Regions from separate parts of the Comamonas sp. UBA7528 genome, predicted to be linked through region 1. Evidence: predicted binding sites of a transcription regulator. Region 1 holds the regulator's gene; the other holds the start of a gene.
The links. Region 1 encodes sigma-54, which starts transcription at its own class of promoters, with help from an activator protein. Its sites were predicted from a motif close to TGGCANGNAANCTGCTTT; they were not measured.
Positions count from the first base shown of each region.

Region 2: nirB (nitrite reductase large subunit NirB) is a predicted target of sigma-54. The motif match lies at 4,642-4,659, and genes of this name have one in related genera.

Region 1 covers NZ_DLMU01000010.1:384,149-389,959, forward strand. The annotation lists gene B3349_RS14755 (ribokinase) at 1-780, opposite strand, end outside; gene B3349_RS14760 (RNA polymerase factor sigma-54) at 950-2,515, opposite strand; gene lptB (LPS export ABC transporter ATP-binding protein) at 2,572-3,351, opposite strand; gene lptA (lipopolysaccharide transport periplasmic protein LptA) at 3,348-3,989, opposite strand; gene B3349_RS14775 (thiol:disulfide interchange protein DsbA/DsbL) at 4,133-4,783, opposite strand; gene B3349_RS14780 (SPOR domain-containing protein) at 4,853-5,542, opposite strand; gene argS (arginine--tRNA ligase) at 5,561-5,811, opposite strand, start outside.
Region 2 covers NZ_DLMU01000009.1:14,734-20,544, reverse strand. The annotation lists gene B3349_RS11285 (nitrate reductase) at 1-1,434, opposite strand, end outside; gene nirD (nitrite reductase small subunit NirD) at 1,514-1,912, opposite strand; gene nirB (nitrite reductase large subunit NirB) at 1,977-4,481, opposite strand; gene B3349_RS11270 (ABC transporter ATP-binding protein) at 4,788-5,618, opposite strand; gene ntrB (nitrate ABC transporter permease) at 5,615-5,811, opposite strand, start outside.

The DNA of each region.
Region 1 (5,811 bases):
GCTGACACGCCCTCCGCACACGGCCACCGCGCCCTGGGCTCCCAGCGTGACCACCACCTGGGACACGCCCCGCGCCAGCAGGCGCTGTGCGGCATCGGCCGCCGCGGCCGGGCTGTCCACCGCCTGATCGCTGTAGGCACCGGCCTCGACCTCATTAACCACCAGGGTGTGGACCAGGGGCCACCAGGCCTCGGGCACCTCGCGCACCGGCGAGGGATTGAAGACCACGCGACAGCCAGCGCTGCGTGCCGCCTCCAGCACCTGCTCCAGCACGCTGTCGGCGGTTTCACGCTGCAGCAGCACGAAATCGGCCTGGGCCAGCACATTCAGCAGCACCTCGTCCGGCAGCTCCAGTAGCACATTGGCACCGGGCACCACGCAGACCCGGTTCTGGCCATTGCCCTCCACCAGCACCATGGCCGCACCGGTGGACACGCCATCCAGCACCTGCACATGGTCCATCTCCACGCCGGCGTCGTGCAGCGCCAGCCGCAGGCTGTTGCCATGGTGGTCACGCCCCACGCAGCCGAACAGCGTGACCTGGGCGCCGTGGCGTGCGCAGGCCACTGCCTGGTTGCCGCCTTTGCCGCCGGGCAGGTAGCGCAGGCTGTGGGCCATCACGGTTTCCCCGGCGTGGGGCACGCGTTCCAGGTGCAGCACCGCATCCATGTGCAGGCTGCCCACGACGGCGATGCGGGCCACGCTGTGCGGGTGATCGGGTTCGGGCTGCGCCGACAGCAGCTTGCGGGGCAGCGCGGAGGAAGAAAGCGGGGCAACCATGGGAGTCTCCTTTGCTGCCAACGGCCGTGGCATGTGCGGAATGAACCAAGGATGGCTGCACGATACCTCCAACTGCCGGCGCTGCCCAGCCGGTTTGCACGCATCCGGGGGCTTGCGGCAGCGCAGCATGCCCGCAGGCGCCCCGCCTCCGCACGGGCCCAGTCCGGGCTTACAGCGTCTTGCGCAGATTGGCCGGCGCGATCTTCAGCGCCTCACGGTATTTGGCCACGGTACGGCGGGCGCACTCGATGCCCTGCTCCTTGAGCATCTCAGCGATCTGGCTGTCCGACAGCGGCTTCTTGGCGTTCTCGGCCGAGACAAACTGCTTGATCAGCGCCCGCACCGCCGTGCTGGAGGCATTGCCGCCGGTTTCCGTGCCCAGCCCGGAGCCGAAGAAATACTTGAGCTCGAAGGTGCCGTGCGGCGTGGCCATGTACTTGGCGGTGGTCACCCGGCTGATGGTGGATTCGTGCAGACCCAGCTCGTCGGCGATGTCGCGCAGCACCAGCGGGCGCATGGCCAGCTCGCCGTGCACGAAGAAGTTCTTCTGCCGCTCCACGATGGCACGCGACACCCGCAAGATGGTGTCGAAGCGCTGCTGCACGTTCTTGATGAACCAGCGCGCTTCCTGCAGGCGCTGCTGCAGACCGGCATGGCCTTCGCTGCCCTTGTGGCCGCGCAGCGCACCGGCATACACATCGTGCACGCGCAGACGCGGCAGCACGTCGGGGTTGAGCTGCACGTTGAACTGGGGCGTGCCTTCGCTGGCGCGGCGGCCGGCGCGGGTGACGATCACGTCCGGCACGATGATGTTGCGCTCCACATTGACAAAGCGCCGGCCGGGCCGAGGCTCCAGCCGGGCGATCAGTGCCATGGCCGTGCGCGTGCGCTCTTCGCTGCTGCCGGTGGCCTGCATCAGGCGGCGCACATCGCGCCGTGCCAGCAGGTCCAGCGGCTGGGCACAGATGGCCAGCGCCGTCTCCACCACACTGGCCTCGGCCTCACCGCGCTGCAGCAAATGGTTCAGCTGCAGCTGCAGGCATTCCGCCAAGCCCTGGGCGCCCACGCCCACCGGCTCCAGGCTGTGCAGCAGCCGCAGTGCCACGGTGAAGCGGTGCACCAATTCGTCGAGCTGCTCCGGGTCGTCCGTGCCGGCCAAGCCCTCGGCCAGGGACTGCAGCGACTCTTCGAGGTAACCGTCGTCGTTCAGGTTCTCGATCAGGAAACGCAGCACATAACGGTCCAGCTCGGACAGGTGCAGCGACAGCGACTGGCGCAGCAGGTGGTCGGTCAGCGATTCATGTGCGCGGGCCAGGTCCAGGGCGCTGACTTCGTCACCATCGCCGCCCTGGGCGTTGCGCGCCGGGGCATCGCCGCCCCATTCGCTGTCATCGGGACGCAGTTCGCTGGTGCCGTCGCCCTCCCAGTCGGGGGCATCGTATTCCGCGCTGCCGGGGCCTTCCGCACTGTCGGCGGGCGCCTCCGCAGCCCCTGCCGTCAGCGCACCATCGGCGGCATAGTCATCGCCCTGCGCCGGCGTGTCCGACTGGGACAGGCCGAAGTCTTCACGGGGGGCATCGTCGCTGTCGACTTCCAGAAACGGGTTGTCGTCGAGCATCTGCTCGACTTCCTGCGCCAGCTCCAGCGTGGACAGCTGCAGCAAGCGGATCGACTGCTGCAATTGCGGCGTCAGCGCCAAATGCTGCGACACCCGCAGTGACAAACCAGGCTTCAACGCGACGCTCCCTCTCTGTGATCTTGTGTGTGTGTCGTGGCGGCGGAAGTGGCGGGCTACATCCTGAAATGTTCGCCCAGGTAGACCCGCCGGACGTCGGCGTTCTCCACAATCTCTTCCGGTGTGCCCTGCGCCAGCACATGGCCGTCGCTGATGATGAAGGCGTGGTCGCAGATGCCCAGCGTCTCGCGCACGTTGTGGTCGGTGATCAGCACCCCGATACCGCGCTCCTTGAGGAAGCCGATGATGCGCTGGATCTCGATCACCGCGATGGGGTCGATACCCGCAAACGGCTCGTCCAGCAGGATGAAGCGCGGCTGCGTGGCCAGGGCCCGGGCGATTTCCACGCGGCGGCGCTCGCCACCCGACAGCGCAATCGCCGGCGAGGAGCGCAGGTGGTCCACGCGCAGCTCCTTGAGCAGATCGGTCAGGCGCCGCTCCACCTCGGCCTTGGTCAGGGGCTTGCCCTGTTCGTCCTGCTGCAGCTCCAGCACGGCGCGCACATTGTCTTCCACGCTGAGCTTGCGGAAGATCGAGGCTTCCTGCGGCAGATAGGACAGGCCCAGGCGCGAACGCTGGTGGATGGGCATGTTCGCCACCGAATGGCCGTCGATGTAGATGTCGCCGGCATCGCTGCGCACCAGGCCCACAATCATGTAGAACGAGGTGGTCTTGCCCGCGCCATTGGGGCCGAGCAGGCCCACCACTTCGCCTTTCTGCACGGCCAGGGACACGTCCTTGACCACCTTGCGGCTGCCATAGGACTTGGCCAGATGGTGCACTTCCAGGCGGCTGCTGGCGCCTGGGGCGGTCGGGGTGTCGGAAGAGCGGGTCACGGGTTGCGCAATTTCATGGTGTCCGAAGGCTTGAGCGGCTGCGCACTCGGCGCCACCGGGGCCTGCGGGGGCTGGGTCTTGGGCGCCAGCACGGCGCGCACGCGGCCGCCGGAGCCGGCGGCAGCTTCCTCGCTGCCCGGCGTGGCGCGGCGGTTGCCGTCCACGGTGAACACATCGGTCAGGTTGTTGTAGGTGATGATGTTGCCGGTGATGTCGTCACTCAGCGTGGCGCCGGTGTAGCGGCGCAGCTGGCCCCGCTGGATCAAGCGCACATCGTCCTTCTTGCCGTCGTATTCGATGATTTCGCCTTCGCCTTCCACGTACTCTTCGGGTGCGCCGGGCTGGGTGTCGCGCTTCTGGCGGAAGAACGCGCGCTTGCCGGGGGCCGCCCAGACCTTGCCGAACTGGTAACCCTCGGCGTCCTGGCGCACTTCCAGCTTGGCGCCGCGCAGCACGATGGTGCCCTTGGTCAGCACCACATTGCCCGTGAACGTGCTGACCTGCTGCAGCTCGTCATGGTGCAGCGCATCGGCTTCGATGTTCATGGGCTTGTTGCGATCGGCCTTTTCGGCCTGTGCCGTGCCCATGGCAGCTGCCAGGACCGTCAGCGCGAGTATCGGGAGGAGTTTGCGTGTCATGTGAGAAGGCATGAATCTTGCAGCCATTGTAGGGCACTGGTTTTCCCCAGGGCTGCCCTGTGGGCGACTCGCAGGGAAATCGACACAAAAAAGCCCGCTGTCCAGCGGGCTGTGTGCAGGGCGCTCAGGCCCTGCGGGGCCGCTCAGGCCTTGCGGCTCTGGTTGGCCAGATAGTCCACCACATTCAGCACGTTCTGCATGCTGCCGGCGCGGGGGCCGTCGGTGTAGAACTTGCCGGCCACGCCCATGGAAGGCACGCCCTCCACATCGTATTCCTGCTGCAGCGCCGAAGCCTTGCGCACCTGGTTGGCCACGGTGAAGGAGTTGTAGATCTCCTTGAACTTGGCCACGTTCGCGCCCTGCTTGCCCACCCATTCGAAGATGGCGTCATCGGTGGCCAGCTTGTTGCGCTCCACGTGGATGGCGTGGAACACCTTGACGTGCATGGCGTCAAAGTTGTCCATGGCCTGCAGCGTGAAATACAGCTTTTGCTGGGGCACGAAGCTGGCATTGAAGGCCACGGGCACACGGCGCACCACCACATGGGCGGGGGCCTTCTGCTTCCAGGCGGCGAATGCGGGCTCGAAAGCGTTGCAATGCGGGCAGCTGTACCAGAAGAACTCGACCACTTCCACCTTGCCGGCAGGTGCCTCGGTGGTGGCGGGCTTGGACAGTTTCACATAGTCCTTGCCTTCCTTGGGGGCGGCGGCCTGGGCATGGGCGGTCGCAGTGGCGCCCAGGGCCATGGCAGATGCGACCGAGGTGACGGCCAAGGAAAACTCGCGGCGTTTCATCAAAGCTACTCCTGTTAGGGGATATTCACTGCCCAGTCAGAGCCGGGCCGTGGCAAAAAGTTCTGCCTGTCAGCGCTGCACGCGCACCAGGGCCGAATCCACCCCGGCGCCGTCGAGCTTGCCCTTGAGCTGCTCGGCGTCGTCACGCTTGCCGAACGGACCCACCCGCACCCGGAACACGGTGCGGCCGTTCTGCTCGCGCTCGCTCACGCGGGCTTCCCAGCCCAGCATGGCCAGCTTGGCACGCTGGGCATCGGCGTCGGCCTGGGTGCGGAAGGCACCCGCCTGCACAAAGTAGTCGAAACCGTCCGAGCCCGAGGCGGCCGCCGCCTTGGCCTCCGACTGCTTGAGCTTCTGGTTGGCCAGGTCCCCCAGCGGGTCCGCCGAGGAGGCCTTGCCGTCAGGTTTCTTGGCATCCTGCACCGGCGGGGTGGCCGGCGGGGTGCTGACACCCGTGGCCGGACCGCTGGTCGGTGGCGTGGTGGGCGTGGCCACCGGCGGCGCAGTGGGCGCCACGGGCTGCTGGGTCACCGGCTGCGTCGGCGTCTGGTTGGCCGGGTTCTTGCCATACAGCGGCGAATTCGGGTCCCAGTTCTTGTTGCGTTCGGCTTCCTTGGCCTCGGTGTCCTTGGGGGTCTTGGTCAGGAAGGGCACCGGCACCTTGGTCACATAGACCGCCACTGCCAGAGCGGCCCCCAGGCCGATGATGATGCCCAGGATCAGCCCGATCAGGGTTCCGCCACGTTGCTTGGTCTTCATAGTTTTGCGAGTCAATGCTTACATACGATCGGGCGCGGACACGCCCAATACCGCCAGACCATTGTGCAGCACTTGTGCCGTCGCGGCGACCAGGGCCAGACGCGCCAGCTTGACCGCTTCATCGTCCACCAGGATGCGCTCGGCGTCGTAGTAGCTGTGGTAGCTGGATGCCAGATCGCGCAGGTAGAAGGTCACGTCGTGCGGGGCATTGCCTGCTGCGGCAGCGCTCAGCATTTCGGGGTACTTGGCCAGCAGCAGCATCAGCGCCT
Region 2 (5,811 bases), on a different contig from region 1:
GCGCACACGGGAGATGCGACGTTCGCTGTTGGTGACGGTGCCCAGCTTTTCCCCCCAGGTGGTGGCGGGCAGCAGCAGGTCGGCGTAGGCGGCGGTGGCCGTGGTAGCGAATGCGTCCTGCAGCATCACCCACTCCGCACGCTCCAGTGCGCGGCGCACGGTGGCCTGGTCCGGCAGGCTGTGAGCGGGGTTGGTGCAGGCGATCCACAGGGCTTTGATCTGGCCGTCGGCAGCGGCTTCAAACAGTTCGATGGCGGTCTTGCCGGGACTGGCCGGCACGCTGGGCACACCCCAGAAGGCAGCCACTTCGGCACGGTGCTGCGCATTGGCCAGATCGCGGTGGGCGCTGAGCAAATTGGCCATGCCTCCCACTTCGCGTCCCCCCATGGCATTGGGCTGGCCGGTCAGCGACAGCGGGCCGGCACCCGGTTTGCCGATCTGGCCAGTGGCCAGATGCAGGTTGATCAGTGCGGCGTTCTTGGCGGTGCCGCTGCTGCTCTGGTTCAGGCCCTGGCAGTACAGGCTGAGCGTGGGGGCGCGCGGTGTGGTGCTGCCGTCCTCTCCTCCCAGTGCAAACCAGCGCGCAGCCTGCAGCACATCCTGCATGTCCAGGCCGCAGTCGCGTGCCACGCGTTCGGGGGTGGCTTCGCGCACCAGGGCCTTGAGGGCATCGAACCCGCTGGTGTGGCATGCAATGTAGTCCGTGTCCAGCCAGCCTTCCCACAGCATGGCGTGCAGCATGCCGTGGAACAGCTGCACATCGGTGCCGGGCTGCAGCGGCAGGAAAAGGTCGGCGATCTCGGCTGTCTCGGTGCGGCGCGGATCGGCCACGATGATCTTGAGCTGTGGGTTGGCGGCCTTGGCATCTTCGATGCGCCGGAACAGGATGGGGTGGGCCCAGGCCGCATTGCTGCCCACGATGAACAGACAGCGGGCGTGCTGCAGGTCGTCGTAGCAGGCCGGCGGGGCATCGGCGCCCAAGGTGGCTTTGTAGCCCGCAACGGCGCTGCTCATGCACAGGCGGGAGTTGGTGTCCAGGTTGTTGGTGCCCAGCAGGCCTTTAGCCAGCTTGTTGAAAACGTAATAGTCTTCCGTCAGCAACTGGCCGCTGGCGTAAATGGCCACTGCATCCGGCCCGTGCTGCTGCACGGTATTGGCCATGCGGTTGGCCGCCAGGTCCAGTGCGGTGTCCCAGTCTGTGGGCTGGGGCGCCTGCCCGCGCCCGGCGCGCAGCAGCGGCTGCAGCAGACGGGTCTGCCTGGCCAGCGCAGGGGCAGCGGTCAGGTGCAGCGTGCTGCCCTTGGTACACAGGCGCCCGTGGTTGGCGGGGTGCAGGGGGTCGCCGCGTACACCGGTGATCTGCGACCCTTTGGACTGGATGATCACACCGCAGCCGACGCCGCAGTACGGGCAGGTGGAACGGGTTTCGGCCATGGCGTGGGCTTTCCGGTGTGTGGGGCGGCGTGTGCAGCTGGACCTGTACACGCCGCCGTGCTTGAGAGTGGCTCTGTGTTCAGGCGGCGTTGCTGGCAGCCTGGCCGCAGCGGCGGGCCGGTCCGGCAATGGGGCGTGTCAGGTCGGTGGCCTTGGTGGCCAGCTCGGCCGCATCCATGAACACCTGGCCGTCGCGCACCTGCACGGCAAAAGCGGGGGTGCAGCCCTCGTCGGGCGCCGCGGCCTGGCCGTCGCACAGGCCAATGGTCCAGTTGTGCATCGGGCAGGCCACACTGCGGCCGAACACCATGCCCTGTGACAGCGGCCCCCCTTTGTGCGGGCAGCGGTCGAGCAGGGCGAAGATTTCGTCCTCTGCATTGCGGAACAAGGCCACGTCCAGCCCCTGGGGCCGGGCGACGCGGCGCGCGCCCAGCACGGGGATGTCGTGGACGGCGCAGATGGCTTGCCAGGTGGTCATTGCTATTCCTTTCGGATCTGCTGGTGTAGATGGGGGATTCATGAAGGCCTGCCGGGGCGGTGCATCACACGCTGGCGGTCTGGGTGGGGGCCGCCTGCGGTGACAGGGCCGGGAGGATGGGGATGACGCGCTGGAACTGGCGGGCATCCACATGGGCCTTGTCGAACTCGAACCAGGGGTCGGGTTCGCCATCCAGGGCGAACTGCAGCTGCTCCCACAGGGCTTTGCGGCCGGCGGCATCTTCCAGAATGCGTTGCTTCACGTAGTCCAGGCCCACGCGACTCACGTAGTGCACGGTGCGCTCCAGGTACCAGCCTTCCAGGCGGTAGAGCTGCATGAAGGCGCCCGTGTACTCCAGCACCTCTTCGGCCGTTCTGAGCTTGGTGAAGAAATGCGCCACCTCGGTCTTGATGCCGCCGTTGCCGGCGATGTGCATCTCCCAGCCGCTGTCCACACCGATGATGCCCACATCCTTGATGCCCGATTCCGCACAGTTGCGCGGGCAGCCGCTGACGGCGAACTTCACCTTGTGCGGCGCATACATGCGCCACATGGCCCGCTCCAGGTCCTTGCCTAGCTGGGTGCTGTCCTGCGTGCCCATGCGGCACCATTCGCTGCCCACGCAGGTCTTGACGGTGCGCAGCGCCTTGGCATAGGCGTGGCCGCTGGGCATGCCGATGTCGTTCCACACCGCCTGCAGATCTTCCTTCTTGACGCCCAGCAGGTCGATTCGCTGGCCGCCTGTGACCTTGACCGTAGGAATCTGGTATTTGTCCACCGCATCGGCAATGCGGCGGAGCTCGTCGGCCGTGGTTTCGCCGCCCCACATGCGCGGAATCACGCTGTAGGTACCGTCTTTCTGGATGTTGGCGTGGCTGCGCTCATTGATGGCGCGGCTTTGCGGGTCGTCCTGCGCCTGCTTGGGCCAGGTGCTGATCAGGTAGTAGTTCACGGCCGGGCGGCAGGTGGCACAACCATTGGGCGTGCGCCATTCCATGAAGCGGAAGACCGCATCCGTGGTCAGCAGGTGATGCTGGGTGATGGCGTCGCGCACCGCCTGGTGGCCGTGGTCGGTGCAGCCGCACACGGCTTTGCTCTTGGGCGTGCTGGAATAGTCGCCGCCGGCGGTGAACATGATGATCTGTTCCACCAGCCCGGTGCAGGAGCCGCAGCTGGCACTGGCCTTGGTGTGCTTGCGCACCTCGTCCAGCGTGAATAGGCCTTTGTCCTTGATCGCCTTGCAGATGGCGCCCTTGGTCACGCCGTTGCAGCCGCAGACCTCGTCGCTGTCGGCCATGGCCGATGCCTTGCTGTGGCCTTCGTGACCGGTGTCGCCGATGTTCGACTCTCCAAACATCAGCCGATCGCGGATGTCGGCGACCGAGCGGCCTTCGCGCAGCAGCTTGAAGTACCAGCTGCCATCCACGGTGTCCCCATACAGGCAGGCGCCCACCAGCTTGTCGCCCTGGATCACCAGCTTCTTGTAGACGCCGCCGCCGGGGGCATAGGGGTCGCGCAGCACGATTTCCTCGGTATCCGCACCGCCCTGGAAGTTGCCTGCCGAAAACAGGTCGATACCGGTGACCTTGAGCTTGGTGGAGGTGAGCGAGCCTTGATAGCGCCCGATGCCCCATTCGGCCAGGTGGTTGGCCAGCACCTTGCCCTGCTCGAACAGCGGGGCGACCAGACCGTAGGCCACGCCCCGGTGGGCGGCGCATTCGCCGACCGCGTAGATGCGCGGGTCGGTCACGGTCTGCAGCGTGTCGCTGACCACAATGCCGCGGTCCACATGCAGGTGCATGCGCTGGGCCAGGGCGGTGTTGGGGCGGATGCCCACGGCCATGACCACCAGGTCAGCCGGGACTTCGCTGCCATCCTTGAAGCGCACGGCGCGCACGCGGCCGGTGTCGTTGGCCAGCAGCTCCTGGGTCTGGGCCTGCATCAGGAACTGCATGCCCCGCTCGGACAGCGACTGCTGCAGCATGCGGCCGGCCACATCGTCGAGCTGGCGCTCCATCAGCCATTCACTGGCATGCACCACCGTCACCTGCATGCCGCGCTTCATCAAGCCGTTGGCCGCTTCCAGTCCCAGCAGGCCGCCACCGATGACCACGGCATGGCGATACCGGGCAGCCGCGTCGATCATGGCCTGGGTGTCCGCGATGTCGCGGTAGGCCAGCACGCCCTGCAGATCATGGCCGGGCAGCGGCAGGATGAAGGGGTTGGAGCCGGTAGCCAGCACCAGGCGGTCATAAGGAGCGCTGATGGTGTTGCCCGCCGCATCCACACCATGCACCACGCGGCGCACCCGGTCCACCTCGGTCACCGTGCAGCCGGTGTGCAGGTGGATGCCGTGTTCCTGGTACCAGGCCCAGTCGTTCAGCACGATTTCATCGAGCGTCTGTTCGCCAGCCAGTACGGGCGAGAGCAGTATGCGGTTGTAGTTGGGATGGGGCTCGGCGCCGAAGACCGTGATCTGATACAGATCCGGTGCAATCTTCAGCAGCTCTTCCAGCGCGCGCACACCGGCCATGCCGTTGCCTACCAGAACCAGTTGGGATTTTTTCATCGTGCCCCCGTGGGTGGTTGCTTCATTCCAGGTTCGAAAACAAAAAAGGCGTCCTTTCCGGGCAGCGGGGTGCTGCGGGGAAAAGACGCCTTTGTCTTGTGCGACCTTCTGTGCGCCATTGCATAGCAGGTCTGCGGGCCAACGGTGGCCTTGTCCATTTCAAGCAGGTTCTGTGCCAGCTGGCGCCAGGAACCTGCCAGGCAGCGGGTGCTTCACCCGGTGTTGCAACGCACCGTGGTGGTGCGTTCAGCGTGTGCCGTGGACCACCGCAGTGCACGCCTGCGGCGCCCTGTGTCTGCGGACGGGTCAGGCCGCTTTTTCTACATGGCCCTGGCGGGTATAGAGAAAATCGATCACCGCCTTGCGGCAGTGCTGGTAGTCCCGGTCTTCGGCCAGTGCCACGCGGTTGCGCGGGCGTGCCAGCGGCACCTTCAGCACCTCGCCAATGGTGGCAGCGGGGCCGTTGGTGAGCATCACGATCTGGTCGGACAGCAGCACCGCCTCGTCCACATCATGGGTCACCATGACCACGGTGCTACGGGTGCGGGCCACGATGTCCAGCAACTCGTCCTGCAATTTTGCGCGGGTGAGGGCGTCCAGTGCCCCAAAAGGTTCGTCCATCAGCAGCACCTGGGGTTCCATGGACAGTGCCCGGGCAATGCCCACGCGCTGCTTCATGCCGCCGGAAATCTCGCCCGGCCGCTTGTGCGCCGCGTGGCTCAGTCCCACCAGTTCCAGCGCGGCCGCAGTGCGGGCCTGGAGCTGGGCCTTGGTTTCCTGTTTTCCGAACACTCGCTCCACGGCCAGATGGACGTTGGCATGGCAGGTCAGCCAGGGCAGCAGCGAATGGTTCTGGAACACCACGGCGCGCTCGGGACCTGGGCCTTTGATTTCCTTGTTGGCGCACAGCAGGTTGCCGGCGGTGGGCGTGGTCAGCCCGGCAATCAGGTTCAGCAAGGTGGATTTGCCGCAGCCAGAGTGGCCGATCAGGCTCACGAACTCGCCCCTGGCAATGTTCAGGTTGATGTCGCGCAGCGCAGGGAACAGCCCTTTGGTCGTGGTGAAGGTCTGCTCCACGCCCTGGATCTGGATGAACTTGGTGGAGAGCGACGGGTTGTGCAGGGTGGGGTGGTTCATGCTTTCACCTCTTCAAACGTAAAGGCCGAAGCCAGTTTCACCAGCGCCCACTCCAGCAGCAGGCCCACGATGCCGATCACAAAGATGGCGATGATGATGTTCTTGACGTTCAGGTTGTTCCACTCGTCCCAGACCCAGAAGCCGATGCCCACGCCGCCAGTCAGCATTTCGGCGGCCACGATGACCAGCCAGG